3 regions of the Pseudarthrobacter sp. CCNWLW217 genome follow, and region 2 is predicted to be linked to each of the others. Evidence: riboswitches for the same ligand, from Rfam matches in the RefSeq annotation. Region 2 holds a riboswitch; each other region holds the start of a gene.

Evidence for each region. Region 2 has a riboswitch for S-adenosylmethionine ahead of V9L18_RS12665 (bifunctional o-acetylhomoserine/o-acetylserine sulfhydrylase). Riboswitches for the same ligand answer to the same signal wherever they lie in the genome.
Region 1: another riboswitch for S-adenosylmethionine. It lies ahead of V9L18_RS12190 (DUF1737 domain-containing protein); the one in region 2 lies ahead of V9L18_RS12665 (bifunctional o-acetylhomoserine/o-acetylserine sulfhydrylase).
Region 3: another riboswitch for S-adenosylmethionine. It lies ahead of V9L18_RS03665 (aminotransferase class V-fold PLP-dependent enzyme); the one in region 2 lies ahead of V9L18_RS12665 (bifunctional o-acetylhomoserine/o-acetylserine sulfhydrylase).

What each region holds. Positions count from the first base shown of each region.
Region 1 covers NZ_JBBCBT010000009.1:121,378-126,526, forward strand. Annotated here, with positions in the region: gene V9L18_RS12165 (TetR/AcrR family transcriptional regulator C-terminal domain-containing protein) at 1-460, opposite strand, end outside; gene V9L18_RS12170 (hypothetical protein) at 751-1,005, shown strand; gene V9L18_RS12175 (hypothetical protein) at 1,010-1,258, shown strand; gene V9L18_RS12180 (acetyl-CoA C-acyltransferase) at 1,493-2,719, shown strand; gene V9L18_RS12185 (hypothetical protein) at 2,748-3,251, opposite strand; SAM riboswitch class IV at 3,358-3,471, shown strand; gene V9L18_RS12190 (DUF1737 domain-containing protein) at 3,485-3,742, shown strand; gene V9L18_RS12195 (rhodanese-like domain-containing protein) at 3,739-4,149, shown strand; gene V9L18_RS12200 (O-succinylhomoserine sulfhydrylase) at 4,150-5,149, shown strand, end outside.
Region 2 covers NZ_JBBCBT010000010.1:19,529-24,677, reverse strand. Annotated here, with positions in the region: gene V9L18_RS12675 (hypothetical protein) at 1-2, shown strand, start outside; gene metX (homoserine O-acetyltransferase MetX) at 55-1,170, opposite strand; SAM riboswitch class IV at 1,183-1,298, opposite strand; gene V9L18_RS12665 (bifunctional o-acetylhomoserine/o-acetylserine sulfhydrylase) at 1,421-2,740, opposite strand; SAM riboswitch class IV at 2,784-2,899, opposite strand; gene V9L18_RS12660 (VOC family protein) at 3,072-3,710, shown strand; gene V9L18_RS12655 (CPBP family intramembrane glutamic endopeptidase) at 3,849-4,625, opposite strand; gene V9L18_RS12650 (histidine phosphatase family protein) at 4,711-5,149, shown strand, end outside.
Region 3 covers NZ_JBBCBT010000002.1:236,432-241,580, reverse strand. Annotated here, with positions in the region: gene rsgA (ribosome small subunit-dependent GTPase A) at 1-950, shown strand, start outside; gene hisN (histidinol-phosphatase) at 1,048-1,860, shown strand; SAM riboswitch class IV at 2,020-2,133, shown strand; gene V9L18_RS03665 (aminotransferase class V-fold PLP-dependent enzyme) at 2,169-3,605, shown strand; gene V9L18_RS03660 (class I SAM-dependent methyltransferase) at 3,674-4,432, shown strand; gene V9L18_RS03655 (metal-dependent transcriptional regulator) at 4,464-5,149, shown strand, end outside.

The sequences.
Region 1 (5,149 bases), on a different contig from region 2:
CCCGGTACACGTGCAAGGCATCCGTGGGCGTGAACCCGGCGTCGATCAGCAAGCCCAGGATCTGCTCCAATGGCCGCACGGTACCCAACGGCCGCAGGCCCAGGGGCGTGGAGAGCGGCCGTGTCACCAGCAGGGGAATAACGTTTGGGTGGCGGAGTGCCAGGAGCCGCAGGTCGTGGGCAATGCGGCGCAGCTGCGCCTTCCAGTCGGGATCGGCCGGGAAGATGGCGAGCTCATTGAGGACCATCTCGGACACCCCGTCCAGCAGGGCGGCGCGGTTCTCTGCGTAGCGGTAGAGGCTCATTGGATCGCGTTCCAGCACCTGCCCCAAGCGGCGCATCGTCAGCGAGTCGAGGCCCTCGGAATCCACGAGTTCCAAGGCCGCGGAGAGCACCAGTTCCCTGCTCAGGCGCGGCTTGGGGCTCGCCATTTCATTCTCCGGACTCTTCGGGGAGGGCATGGGATTCCATCCTGTGCGTTGTAGCGTCGGCTGGGATAGTAAAAATAAAGACGCTTGCCTAATACGTAGTCTACGCGTAAAGTCTACGTTGTAGAGCAAAATGTAGGCGCGGGTTTCAGACAAGGGACCGCGTTGCTGGCTGGACAGGCCAGCCAAATCAAACTCTTAGCCAGTCCGGACTCCGTCCTGGCACACGAATACCCCTGAATGCCCACGTGCACGGCGTTGAGGTTCGCGCTGCTGTAGCCGAACGGCGGCACCAACTGCACCTGGCGAAAGAGAAGCCGATCATGGCACATTCGCAGTTCGACAAATTCCTCCGCGAAGCTACAACGTGCGTCGGTGAACCTGATGTCACCCTTGCCCGCGATCCCCTGTATGGCCTTTACACCAGCTGGTGTTTCCTCAACCAGCAGACCCCCCGCGCCGAAACCACTTTCTGGGCTGCCATGTCCCGCCGGATCAACCCCGACCAAAACGGCCTGCGCATGAAGGGCCCGGCAGCAGCTGATTACATACTGACGAGTTACCCCGGCCTGGTCTAAGCCCATGGAGAAACCCTTCTGCACTTACCTGCCACGGGATTCTTTCCAGCCACGGGGCGGGCGGCCGTGGTGCGCAGACTGTGACACCGATTCCTACCTGGCGGTGGACTCGGTGGTGGTTCTCGATGCACGCAAGAACACTTTGGCGGCCGCCGTCAGCTGCTCGCAGTGCCGGGGCTCCCGCGTCCTGGCAACCACCTCTGAGCTCATGGCCGCCGTGCTGGCGAGGGCATCACACCAGGCTGCGACGTGAACAGCCTCACCGCCGAAACAGCCACCTGACAACGTCCATCCCGCCTAGATCCTGCGGTCCCGAAGAAGCGGGCGCAGGCGACCGGCTGGCTGGCAGCACTGGAAGGGCCGGGACCACCCGGCCCTTCCTGCGTTCCATTCCCGCACCGCCACCGCCCGTGACATGCTTGAGGAAAATGCACCGCGGGCGCGCATAGACGTGGCCCGGGCCTCGCCTCCACCGAAAGGCAGCATCATGGTCAACGACGCCACGGCCAACACGTTCCCGGCCCACGAGGACCGCACTGCCGTCATCCTCGGAGGTGCCCGCACCCCTTTCGGCCGTTTCCGCGGCAGCCTGTCTTCCCTCTCCTCCAGCGAACTGGGCGCACATGCGATCCGCCATGCGCTGGAACGCGCAGGTGTGGCGCCGGGGCAGGTACATGCGGTAATCGTGGGGCAGGTCATCCAGGCAGGAGCCGGCCAGGGACCGGCCCGGCAGGCAAGCCTGGGGGCAGGCATCGGCTGGGATGTCCCCACGGTCACCATCAACAAACTCTGCCTCTCCGGGCTGACCGCCGTGATCGACGCGGCACGGATGATCCGCGCCGGGGAGGCTGATTTCGTCGTGGCCGCCGGCCAGGAATCCATGACCAACGCCCCGCACCTGCTGCCCCGCCTGCGTACCGGCGTGGCCATCGGCGATACCCCGCTGGTCGATTCCCTGAACCACGACGCCCTCCAGGATCCCATCTCCGGAATCCTGCAGGGCGCCGCCACCGATGCCGGCAATGCCGAGCGCGGCATCAGCCGCGGGGAGCAGGACGAAGTTGCCGCCCGCTCCCACCAGAGGGCCGAAGCCGCGCGGAATGCGGGACTGCTCGCCGAAGAGATCGTTCCCCTGTATATCCCGCAGCGCCGCGGCCCTGCCGTCACCGTCGATGCCGATGAGGGGATCCGGCCGGGCACGACGGCGGAGGCCCTGGCGGCGCTTATGCCCGCCTTCTCCACGGCCGACTCAGCCACCATCACCGCAGGTTCCGCCTCTCCCCTCTCCGACGGCGCGGCCGCCGTCGTGGTGGCCAGCAAGGCGGCCGCCGAACGGGCGGGGCTCACCTGGATTGCCGAGATCGCCGCCCACGGGCAGACGGCCGGGCCGGACGGCTCTTTACATTCCCAGCCGTCCCGCGCCATCGAAAGAGCACTCCGCGCAGAAGGGATTTCGGTGGAGGACCTGGACTTGGTGGAAATCAACGAAGCGTTCGCCTCGGTGATCATCCAGTCAGCCCAGGACCTTGGCATTTCTGCGGAGAAGATCAACGCCGAGGGCGGGGCGATCGCGCTGGGCCACCCCGTCGGCGCCTCGGGGGCACGGCTGGTCCTGCACCAGGCCCTGGCGTTGAAACGGCGCGGCGGCGGCATCGGCGTCGTGGCCTTGTGCGGCGGCGGCGGCCAGGGCGAGGCCCTCATCCTCAGGGCCTGACGCCCGTCCCCACGGGCGTCGCCGCTGCTCAGGCCCCGGTACCCGCCAGTATTAGCAACGGCACCAGGCGCTCGGCACACGAGACCAGAACAAGCGTCCTGGGCCCCGCGCCGGCCCGGTTGTTAACCCCGGTGTCGTCGCACCAATCCAGGTTGTACGGGTGCGCCCCCACTGCCGCCTTGCCGGGAGCCGCGCCCGGCGGGACGGTGAACACAAAAGTAAACGCGCCGTCGTCGCTCATGGGTGCGAGTTCCTCCAGCATCAGCGATCCAAAGGCGTCCCGCACCGTCACCTGGACCTGCGCGTTCTGCCCGTAGCGCGCATCGCAGTTGGTGTCCTGCGCGCTGACCGTAACCTGCTCACCGGGTTTGGCTTCCGACGGCGTGACTGTGTACGCGGGCGGCATGCAGGGCGGCGGCGCGAAGACGTCCCGGCAACCACTCAACCCCGTGGCCACCGTGGCCAGTACGAGGAATGCAGCGGCAGTCCTCAAACGCGCGAATACAGCCAGTCCCCGCCCAGATTTCCCCATGGACTGATTGTCCCGTCCGGGTGACGGCCGCGGAAGCACGTGTTGGTTACGGAACATGACGACGGCGGCGGTGCGGCCAGGCGGGCCAAGTGTTACGTTTTTGAGGAGTAATGAGAACCGGCGCCAAGCCCTGACTGGCCGGTCGGCAACCCTCCCTTTCGCGGCGGGGTGCCTCAGGTGAATACTCGGCATATCGACATTCGAGTTGCAAGCGTGAGAGAAGGAGATCCGTCGTGTCTGACGCACCTGCCCCTGAAGAAAAACTGTCGTACCGGCTCATCACAGGCCCGGACGACCGTAATTTCTGTGAGCGGATTTCCACCGCCCTGGCCGAAGGCTATGTCCTGCACGGCAGCCCGGCTGCCACGTCCAACGGCGGCCAGGTGATTGTGGCGCAGGCACTCATCCTCCCGGCCGCCATCGCCAGTGCGGACGCCGCCGTCGCCACCGCTGTGGAAGACCTTGAGTTCGAAGGCGAGGGCCACGCGTGAGCTACGCCGGAGACCTCACCCCGCAGGAAGCCTGGACCAAGCTGGAGCAGGGCGCCATCCTGGTGGATGTCCGCACCGAGGGTGAGTGGGCGCACATCGGCATCCCTGACACCAAGGCAACCGACAACGACCCCCTGTTCATCCAGTGGACGTTCCCCGGCGGCATCCCCAACCCCGAGTTCCTCACCGACCTGAGGCAGCAGGCGCCGGAGGACACCGGCACCGAACTCCTGTTCATCTGCCGCTCAGGCCAGCGCTCCGTCTCCGCTGCCATCGCCGCAACCCAAGCCGGCTTCACCTCCTACAACGTCCTGGAGGGCTTCGAAGGCGAACCGGACCGCTACGGCGAGCGCACCGTCAACGGCTGGAAGAACCGCGGCCTGCCAACCAACCTGGGAAAGAACTAAGTGACCTTCAACGAAGATGCCGCCGGCTGGAGCCCTGACACCCAGGCCGTCCGCGGCGGGCTGGACCGCACCAACTTCCAGGAGACCACCGAACCGGTGTTCCTGAACTCCGGATTCGTCTACGAGTCCGCCGCCGCAGCGGAGCGCGCCTTCACCGGCGAGGACGAGCGCTTTGTCTACTCCCGCTACGGCAACCCGTCCGTGGCCACCTTCCAGGAACGGCTCCGCCTGCTCGAAGGCACTGAGGCGTGCTTCGCAACGGCGTCGGGAATGTCCGCCGTGTTCACCGCCCTGGGTGCCCTGCTGGCCGCTGGCGACCGCGTAGTGGCAGCCCGCTCACTGTTCGGCTCCTGCTTTGTGATCCTGAACGAGATCCTGCCCCGCTGGGGTGTTGAGACGGTGTTCGTCGACGGACCGGACCTGGAGCAGTGGCGTGCGGCCCTGTCGGAGCCCACCACGGCAGTGTTCTTCGAATCGCCGTCCAACCCGATGCAGGAAATCGTGGACATCGCCGCGGTCAGCGAACTGGCGCACGCCGCCGGCGCTACCGTCGTCGTCGACAACGTCTTTGCCACACCCCTGCTGCAGCGCTGCGGCCAGCTCGGCGCGGACGTGATTGTGTACTCGGGCACCAAGCACATCGACGGCCAGGGCCGAGTCATGGGCGGCGCCATCCTGGGCACCAAGGAATTCATCGACGGGCCGGTCAAGCAGCTCATGCGGCACACCGGCCCGTCGCTGTCGGCCTTCAACGCCTGGGTACTTACCAAGGGCTTGGAAACCATGGCCCTGCGCGTGAACCATTCCTCAGCCACGGCACTGCGGCTGGCCGAATGGCTCGAACAGCAGCCTGCCGTCAGCTGGGTCAAGTACCCCATGCTGAAATCGCACCCGCAGTACGAGCTCGCGGCCAAGCAGATGAAGGCCGGCGGGACCGTGCTCACCCTGGAGCTCGCGACGACGGACGGCCGCTCCGGCAAGGACGCCGCCTTTGCGCTGC
Region 2 (5,149 bases):
GACCAGACGGCTTCCTAGGCTTCCGGAACGTTCGTGGCGCCGTGAGGTGCCCGGTCAGACCAGGAAATTCTTCCGGAGTTGGCTCCCCAGCTGGCCGATCTCGGTCAGGAAGCCGTCATGGCCAATGGGCGCTTCGATAACGTGGACATCCACGGCTCCCGGAAGCGCGGCAGCGAGCTCGTGCGACTGCGACGGGAAGTAAAGCCGGTCCGAGTCCACCGCGGCAACAAAGAACTTTGCGGAGGCCCTCGCCAGGGTTTCGCTGAGGGTTCCCCTCCCCCGGCAGACGTCGTGGCTCATGAGGGCCTCGGTGATGGCGATGTAGCTGTTGGCATCAAAGCGGCGGACAAGCTTGCTGCCCTGGTGGTCAAGGTAACTCTCCACCTGGTAGCGCCCACGGTCCCCCAGCGCGGCTGCCCGCAGCGGCGTTTCGGGAGTCTGGGCCGTCCGCCCGAACCGCCCATCGAACTCCTGGGCTGATCGATAGGTGATGTGGGCGATCCGCCGCGCCAGGGCCAGCCCGTCCTCCGGGAAAGGCCCTCCATAGTAGTCGCCACCGTTGAAGTTGGCGTCCTGGCGGATGGCGAGCGTCTGGGCCTGCGCAAAGGCGATCTGCTCGGCGGTGCTGGCGGCACCGATCGAGATCACGGCGCAACGCTCCACCCGTTCGGGGTAAATGAGCGCCCACTCCAAGGCACGGGCACCGCCCATGGAACCGCCCAGCACCGCGTACCAGCTCCGGATGCCCAGCTGGTCCGCCAACCGGGCCTCGGCGGCGGTGCTGTCACGGAGGGTCACCAGCGGAAAGCGGGAACCCCAGGGCCGGCCGTCGGGAGCAGGCGAGGACGGCCCGGTGGAACCGTAGCAGCCGCCCACAATGTTGATGGACACCACAAAGAACCTGTCCGTGTCCACCGGCGCACCTGGACCGGCAAGTTGCTCCCACCAGCCCGGCTCGTCGCTGTCACCGCGTGTCACGTGCGTGCTGCCGGTGAGGGCGTGCTCAATGAGGACGGCGTTGGAGCCGTCCTCATTGAGCGTTCCCCACGTTTCATAGGCGAGCGTGACCTCGGGCAGGTATCCGCCCGCTTCCAGTTCAAGGCCGCCGATGCTGGCGTAACGGACCACGCCGTTTTCGGGTACTGCGGTACGGGAGACGGTAATCGTCATGTGGAGACCTTTTCTACGCGCTTGCCGGCCGTCGAATGACCGGCAGGCCAGGTCTTCACCCGGGGCACCCCGCCGCGAAAGGAGGGTTGCCGGCCAGCAAGCCGGGGCTGTCGCTGGCACTCATGACCTTCTCCGAGTGTACGAAACCAGCCCCGGATCTGGCTAAGAGTGTGACTGGTTTGTGACTCCACAATGCCTCTCCTGCCGGGCGCCGGACTCCCGGGGCCGGGAATCCGGCGCTGAAACCGCCTTAGAGAGCGGCCTTGGCCGCCCGGAAACCTGCCTCCAGGTCCGCCAGGATGTCATCGATGTGTTCGATGCCCACGGAGAGGCGGACCAGCCCCGGCGTAACGCCCGCAATTGCCTGCTGCTCCGGGGAGAGCTGGCTATGGGTGGTGGACGCAGGGTGGATGACCAGGGACCTCACGTCGCCGATGTTCGCCACATGGCTGTGGAGCTCCAAGGCGTCCACAAACCGCTTGCCCGCCTCGGCCCCGCCGGCCAGGTTGAAGGCCACCACGGCTCCTGTGCCCTTGGGGCCGTACTTGCGTCCGCGCTCGTACCAGGGGCTCGAGGGCAGCCCCGCGTACGCTACCGACTCGACGTCGTCACGGGCTTCCAGCCACTGCGCCACCGCAACGGCGTTCTCAACGTGCCGCTCGACCCGCAGGCTCAGCGTCTCCAGGCCCTGGGCGATGAGGAACGCGTTGAAGGGCGATACTGCGGAGCCGAGGTCTCGGAGGAGCTGGACGCGGGCTTTGAGGATGTAGGACAGATTGGCGCCCAAGGCGCCGCCCGCGCCAAGGTCACGGGCATAGACCAGCCCGTTGTAGGTGGGATCCGGGGTGTTGAAACCAGGGAACCTATCCGGGTCTTGACCGAAGTCGAAGTTGCCGGAGTCCACGATCACCCCCGCGATCGCCGATCCGTGTCCGCCAAGGTATTTGGTGGCCGAGTGGACCACAATATCGGCGCCCCACTCCAGCGGGCGTATGAGGTACGGCGTGGAGAGCGTATTGTCCACCACCAACGGAACGCCGGCCTCGTGGGCGGTCCGGGACACCCCTTCGATATCGAGGACATCCTGGCGCGGGTTGGACACGACCTCGGCAAAGAACAGTTTGGTGTTCGGGCGGACGGCCTCGCGCCACTGGTCCAGGTTATCCGGGTCCTCGACGAACGTCACCGAGATGCCGAACTTCTTCAGCGTGTACCCCAGCAGGTTGTACGTGCCGCCATAAAGGCTGGGGCTTGCCACCACATGGTCCCCGGCTTCGGCGATATTGAGGATGGCGAAGGTTTCGGCCGCCTGCCCCGAGCTCAACAGGAGGGCGGCCAACCCGCCTTCCAGGCTGGCGATCCGTTGCTCCACGGCGTCCTGGGTGGGGTTGCCGATCCGCGTATAGATCGGTGCCAATTCTGCGAGCGCGAAGCGGTTGGCGGCGCTTTCGGCACTCGGGAAGACGAACGACGTCGTCTGGTAGATCGGGAGGGCACGCGCCCCTGTGGCGCTGTCCGGCTCCTGGCCGGCGTGGATCTGGCGGGTTTCAAAAGACCATCCGTCGGACATTCAAGGCTCCTTTGACATGGGCCCGGCATGCTGGGAGCACCACGGGCCGCGCTTGCCGCCCGGCCGTTGCCGGGCAGCCAGGTCCTCACCCGGGGCACCCCACCGCGGATGGAGGGTTGCCGGCCAGCGAGCCGGGGCTTGGCGCTGGCGCTCATGACCTGCGTTCAGTGTAGGAACCGTTCGACGGCGCGCAACAGCATTGTGACGAACATGGTCACCCGGCGCTCTTCCCGGGGGTGATGGAAAGCCCGATGTCCACTCGTGACGCACCCGAAAGTTGGTAAGGATACCCTTAGCTGAGAGCCCGATCACAAAGTGCCAAGATGAGGGCATGCGCATGGATCACGTCTCTTACGCCTGTGAACACGATGGCCTGGCTGCCACCACCGAACGTATTTCGTCCGCCCTCGGCGTTGAAGCCGTAAAGGGCGGAGTGCACCCCCGTTTCGGAACCCGGAACATGATCATCCCTCTCGCGGGGCACAAATATCTGGAAGTAGTCGAGGTGCTTGACCACCCGGCATCGGACAAGGCACCGTTCGGACAGGCAGTCCGGGCACGCTCCGCTGCCGGCGGCGGCTGGATGGGGTGGTGCGTCGAAGTTGACGACCTCGCCCCCTTCGAAGCACGCCTCGGCCGCTCCGCGGTCAACGGAAACCGCAAGTTTCCCGACGGCCGCGAACTGGTCTGGAAGCAGATCGGCATCCTGGGCCTGATCGCGGACCCGCAGGTCCCGTACATGCTCAAGTGGGAAGGCGATCCCGCCCTCCACCCGTCCAACGCCTACGACAGCAATGTCAAGATGTCCTGCCTGACCATCGCCGGTTCCGCTGCACGGGTGACCGAATGGCTGGGCGAACCGGTGGAGAAGCCACTTGAGGACGTCGCCGTGGACTGGGTAGCTCCGCACGGGACCCCCGGCATCCTGTCCGTCACGTTCGAGACCGCCTCCGGAGCAGTCACCATCTGATTGCTTTCTTCCGCCGGGCCAGCACGGCCTGCCAGGCAGCCATGCCCGGCAACATACTTCGGCCGCCATCAGCGGGTGCCAACGATGCCACCCACCGATGGCGGCCGAATCCCTTTAACTTCCCCGGCCTTAGTCTGCCTAACCGAGGCCGACGGCCTTCCCAAACAGGCTGAAGCCAACAAACGCCACGATGTCCAGCAGGGCGTGGGCAATGACCAGCGGCATAACGCGACGGGTCCTGGTGTACAGCCAGGCGAAGACCACCCCCATCACAGCGTTCCCAATGAAGGGCCCGAAGCCCTGGTAGAGGTGGTAGCTGCCGCGCAGCATGGAACTGGCGAAGATCGCCAGCGGAACGCTCCAGCCGAACGCGCCGAAGCGGTTCAGGAGGTACCCCACCACAATAACTTCCTCCACGACGGCATGCCGCAGTGCGGACAGGATCAGCACAGGCACCGTCCACCAGTACGCATCCAGTGCGCTGGGGATGATGGCGGTGGTGATGCCCAGGGCCCGGCCCGCAGCATATAGGCCGAGGGACGGAACGCCGATCAGCGCTGCGAGGCCCAGCCCCTGGAGCACGTCGCGACCGGGCCGGGCAAAGTCGAAGCCGAGCTTCCGGAACGCCGAGCCGCCCTGCGGGGCCCCGGAGGTGGACTGCCGGTGGTCAGTGAGGAAGTAGATGACCAGCAAGACCGGAACCAACGCGAAGATGATGTCCAGCAGCTGGTAGGTGAGGTCAAAGTATTCGCGGGTGCTCTGTGAGCGGTTAAGCGTGGAGGTACCTTCAGCCAGCGGGGCGCGCGTCATCTTATCCAGCAGCTGCACCACTGAGTAGACAGCGGACTGCCCCAGCGACAGGCCCAGGACGATCCATACTTCGAGCCGCAGCCGACGGCGGGAGGGAACCAGCATGTTCCCATCTTGCCTGCAGTTTCTGGTTCTTTCCTGATTTGGGCTTCCCGGGAGGGCGTGGGCACAGGACTTATGCTTGGGGCTTATGAGCGCGCCAGGGAAAATCATCATGATCCGGCATGGCCAGTCCATGGCCAACGCTGATACGTCCATTTACAACCGCGTGCCGGACTACCGGATCCCGCTGACTCCCCTGGGCCTGGAGCAGGCCACCGCGGCAGGCGAACGGATCCGCCGGGAACTTGATGGCCGCCAGGTCTGCGTCTACGTGTCGCCGTACCTGCGTGCCCATCAGACCCTGGAAGCACTCAACCTCGGCAACCTCACGGAACGGGTGATCGAAGAGCCGCGCCTCCGGGAACAGGACTGGGCCAACTTCCAGATCAGCGGAGACATCGAGGACCAGAAGGAACTGCGCAACGCCTACGGCCACTTCTTCTACCGCTTCCGCGAAGGCGAGTCCGGCTCCGATGTCTACGACCGGATCTCCTCCTTTATGGAAACCCTCTACCGCCACTGGTCCA
Region 3 (5,149 bases), on a different contig from region 2:
CAGGGGAAGAACGCACCATCATCGCCGCACGGGCACGGGAACTCCGCCGGTCCCCCGTGGTCGCTGGCGACTTCGTTTCATTGGTGGGAGATGTCTCCGGGGAACCGGACACGCTGGCCCGGCTGGTCCGGATCCAGGACCGCAGGACACTCCTGCGGCGCAGCGCCGATGATACCGACCCCGTTGAACGGGCAGTCGTGGCCAACGCCGACCAGCTTGTTGTTGTGGTGGCGGCGGCAAATCCCGAACCACGCACCGGCTTCATTGACCGCGCACTCGTCGCCGCCTACGACGCCGGCATCGAGCCGATCCTGCTGGTCACGAAAGCCGATGTCAAAGACCCTGCCGAACTTCTGTCGAACTACGAGCACCTGGACTTCCCGGTCATCATCAGCCGGACGGCCGACGCCGCTGCATCCGGCATCGATGCCCGCTCCGACGACGGGCTCTCGGCGCGCCTCGACAGCGATGCCGTCGCCCAGCTTCGGGCCTACCTCGATGGCAAGGTCACGGTGATGCTGGGACACTCAGGCGTAGGCAAGTCCACCATGGTGAACGCCCTGACCGGAGCCGAGCGAGCCACTGGCGGAGTCAACGCCGTGACAGGCCGCGGACGCCACACGTCCTCCTCGGCCCTGGCCCTTAAGCTGGCCGACGCCCCTGCTGGAAGCTGGATCATCGACACCCCCGGCATCCGGTCTTTCGGACTGGCGCATGTCGACGCAGACCGCATCCTCCGCTCCTTTCCGGACCTGGAACCGGGCACGGATGCGTGCGAGCGCGGCTGCAAACACAATGCCAGCGCAGTCAATTGCGGCCTGGACTCCTGGGTTGCCGAAGGCCATGCGGGCCCAACCGGACCCGCCAGGCTCGCGTCCCTCCGTCGCCTACTCGGCACCGATCCCCGCATGGAGGGGCAGGAAACCAAGGAATTGGGCAGCGTCAACTGACCCGCCCGGCCGGCTGGGAGCAGCGCCCAGGCTGTTCAGGACGCCGCCCGAAGCCGGGGTCCCCAACCACACGGCGCTTTGACGGTAGTTTGGAACCATGATCCAACCCGCTTCGAGCTACAACGATGACCTGCGCCTGGCCCACGTGCTGGCCGATTCCGTGGACGACCAGACCATGAGCCGCTTCAAGGCACTGGACCTCCACGTCGAGACCAAGCCGGACCTGACCCCGGTCACTGATGCCGATAAGGCCGCCGAAGAAGCCATCCGTGGCCAGCTCTCCCGTTCCCGCCCCCGCGATGCGGTCCTGGGCGAGGAATTCGGCAGTTCAGGCCATGGCTCCCGGCGTTGGATCATCGACCCCATCGACGGCACCAAGAACTTTGTCCGTGGCGTACCGGTGTGGGCAACACTGATTGCGCTTGTGGACGAAGGAGAGCCCGTCGTCGGCGTCGTCAGTGCCCCTGCCCTGGGCAAGCGTTGGTGGGCTGCCAAGGGCGCAGGCGCCTACATGGGCCGGTCACTGGCTGCGGCCACCCGGCTGAAGGTCTCAGACGTGTCGAAACTCTCGGACGCTTCCCTGTCCTACTCCAGCCTGAGCGGCTGGAGGGACCGCGGGAACCTGGATGACTTCCTTGGGCTCACCGAAGACGTCTGGCGCACGCGTGCCTACGGCGACTTCTGGTCCTACTGCATGGTGGCCGAAGGCTCCGTGGACATTGCGTGTGAGCCGGAGCTGAATCTCTACGACATGGCGGCACTGGTCCCGATCGTGGTGGAGGCCGGCGGCCGCTTCACCTCCCTCGAGGGTGAAGACGGTCCGTTTGGCGGCAACGCGCTGGCGACGAACTCCATCCTGCATTCGGAAGTCCTCAAACGGCTCAACCCCGACCTGGACGACCTCCTCTAGCAGCCCAAGTGCCGAATTATCAACGGCGGACGCCTCCTGATGGGGGCGTCCGCCGTCGTATCTTCGGATAACCATGGGTATTTCCATCCGCGCGTAACAAAAGCCTTAACATTCGGACGGGCTTCCTGCCCGCCCCGCCCATGTTCTACGCTCTTAACAGGTCACGAGTGCCAGCGCGAAACCCCGGTTTGCTGGCCGGCAACCCTCCATTCGCGGTGGGGTGCCCCGGGTGACGACCAGGCCGGTCCGGAACGGACCCGGCAAGCGCGGATTCCCGGGACAGGGAGTCCCTCTAAAGTGAGGTCTCTGTGACAACAGCCACCGTCTCCCCCAACTCCGCCGTCCGTACCCTGGCCGCAAACGACACCGCAGCCCTGTTCAGCGAACGGCTCGCCGTTGCCGGACGGCCGCTCTCCGCCGTCACCGGCGCCGAAATCCAGGCCCCGCTGATCCAGGGCGGCCACGTGCGTTACGCCAACCTGGACTACGGCGCCTCTGCCCCGGCCCTCTCGGTTGTCTCCGCCTACCTCAACGAGATCCTGCCGTTCTACGCCAGCGTCCACCGCGGCGCCGGCTACGCATCCCAGATCAGCACGTCCGTCTACGAGAACGCCCGGAACATCGTGCGTGACTTCGTGGGAGGCCGGCCCGGTGACTCCGTCATCTTCACCAGGAACACCACGGACTCCCTGAACCTCCTCGCCGGGTGCCTTCCGTCCGCGGACGGCCGCCCCACGGGGGAGGTTTTGTACCTCGACATCGAGCACCACGCCAACCTCCTGCCGTGGCAGGGCGTCCCGCACCGCAGCGTCGTTGCGGCCGACACCGTGGCCGGCACCATCGAGGCCCTCCGTGCCGAACTGGAACAGGGCGGAATCAGCCTGCTCGCCGTCACGGGCGCCTCCAACGTCACCGGCGAAATCCTGCCCATCCGTGCCCTCGCCGCCCTTGCCCACCAGCACGGCGCCCGGATCGTCGTCGATGCCGCGCAGCTCGCGCCGCATCGCCGGATCAACATCAGCGCCGACGACGTCGACTACCTCGCTTTCTCGGGCCACAAGCTCTACGCGCCCTTCGGCGCAGGCGTCCTCGTGGGGCGGTCGGACTGGCTCGACGCGGGCACGCCGCATCTTGCCGGTGGCGGCGCGGTGCGGGAGGCCAGGCTCGACGGCGTCAGCTGGGCCACCGGCCCAGCCCGGCACGAGGGCGGTTCGCCCAATGTCCTGGGCGCCGCCACACTGGCTCGCGCCACCCAGGTCATCGCATCGCTGGATCAGGACCGGTGGCACGCCCACGAGTCGGCTATCCGGTCGTTCCTGGTGGAGGGTCTGCAGAAGATCGAAGGCGTGACGGTACACCAGATCTTCAAGGACACCGATCCGGACACCGACACCATCGGCGTAGTGAACTTCTCGGTGGAAGGCTACGACGCCGGCCTGGTGGCTGCCTACCTGTCAGCAGAACACGGCGTAGGCCTCCGCGACGGCCGGTTCTGTGCCCACCCCCTGCTGAAGCGCCTGGGCCTCCCGTCCGGCTCCCTGCGGGCAAGCTTCGGCGTTGGGTCCCGCCTCGAAGACGCCCAGCGTCTGCTGGCTGGCATCGAGGAACTCCGCCGAACCGGCCTGGGCTGGGACTATGTGGTTGACTCGGGCCGCTGGGTTCCGGCTAACGACACCCGCAAATACCCGGACTGGGCACCCAATACGCCTGGCACGGCAGGCGCTGCCCCCTGCATCGACGACTGATCCGGGTTACCCGGCTCATGCGGTAAATTCGAAGGATACCCAAGGGCATCTGGCGAAGGAGGCTGCACGTGGCGCGGGGTGGCCCCAAACTTGACGACGTACGCCGTCAGGAGCTTGGTCAGAGCTTCCAGGACGGAGGCGAACACTACGAACGCGTGCGCCCCGGTTACCCCGGCGATTCGGCCGACTGGCTTATTCCGGCGGGGGCCCGGGATGCCCTGGACGTGGGAGCCGGCACCGGAAAATTCACGGTCCTGCTGCTCGACCGCGGATTGACCGTTTCCGCCGTGGACCCCTCCGCAGACATGCTCGACCAGTTGCGGATCATGCACCCCGGTGTTGCGGCCACTGTGGGCACTGCCGAGGCGACGGGATTCGCGGACTCCTCGTTCGACGTCGTCAGCGTGGCGCAGGCATGGCACTGGTGCGATCCCCTGGCCGCCAGTACGGAGCTTTCACGGGTTCTCCGCGCCGGCGGAAGGTTGGGGCTGATCTGGAACCAGTTGGACACTTCAGTCCCTTGGGTTCACCGGCTTTCCCGCATCATGCACGCCGGGGATGTCTACCGGCCGCACTTCCAGCCGCCCTTGGGACCGGAGTTCGTGGAGCTGGAAAGCCATGTTACCCGCTGGGAAGACGCGCTCACCACGACAGAGATCATGGAGCTTGCCAAGTCGCGGAGCTACTACCTCCGTTCCGGCGATACCACCCGCGCCAAGGTCCTCGCGAACCTGGACTGGTACCTCCACGACCATCTGGGACACTCCCCCGGCGCGGGCCTGGGACTGCCCTACCTCACCCTGACATGGCGGGCCGCAAAAGCGTGACGCCCTCCGCGCAACGGGTAGGCTTGGTGTCGTGAAGACCAGCGCGCCCTCCTCCTCCATCGAGGACTACGTCAAGGTCATCTACTCCTTCACGGAGTGGCAGGACAAACCCATTACCTCCTCCCAACTTGCGCAACGGCTGGGTGTGGCAAACTCCTCCGTGTCCGAGATGGTCCGCAAGCTCAAGGACCAGGGCCTGGTGGACCACAAGCCGTACAGCGCAATCACCCTCACCGACGCCGGCGTGCGGCTTGCGCTCTCCATGGTCAGGCGGCACCGGCTGATCGAAACCTATCTGGTCCAACAACTTGGCTACAGCTGGGATGAGGTCCATGATGAGGCCGAGCATCTCGAACACGCCGTCTCGGACACGTTTATTGAGCGGATGGCGGCGAAACTGGGAAATCCACTTCGGGATCCCCACGGCGACCCCATCCCCGGCGCCGATGGCACGGTCCGGATGCCACACGCCCACCTGATGAATGAATTGGATCAGGGACACACCGGCCGGATCACCCGAATCAGCGATGAGAACCCTGACTTGCTCCGGTACCTGTCTGCCGAGGAGATCGACCTCGACGCCGAGGTGGAGGTAGTGGGCCGCAAGCCATTCGGCGGGGCACTTGTAGTGCGAATCAGCTCCGCGGGGAAGACTCGGGAGTATGACCTCGCTGATGAAATCACCTCGGCCTTGTGGGTGCACAGCGACGCGCCGCA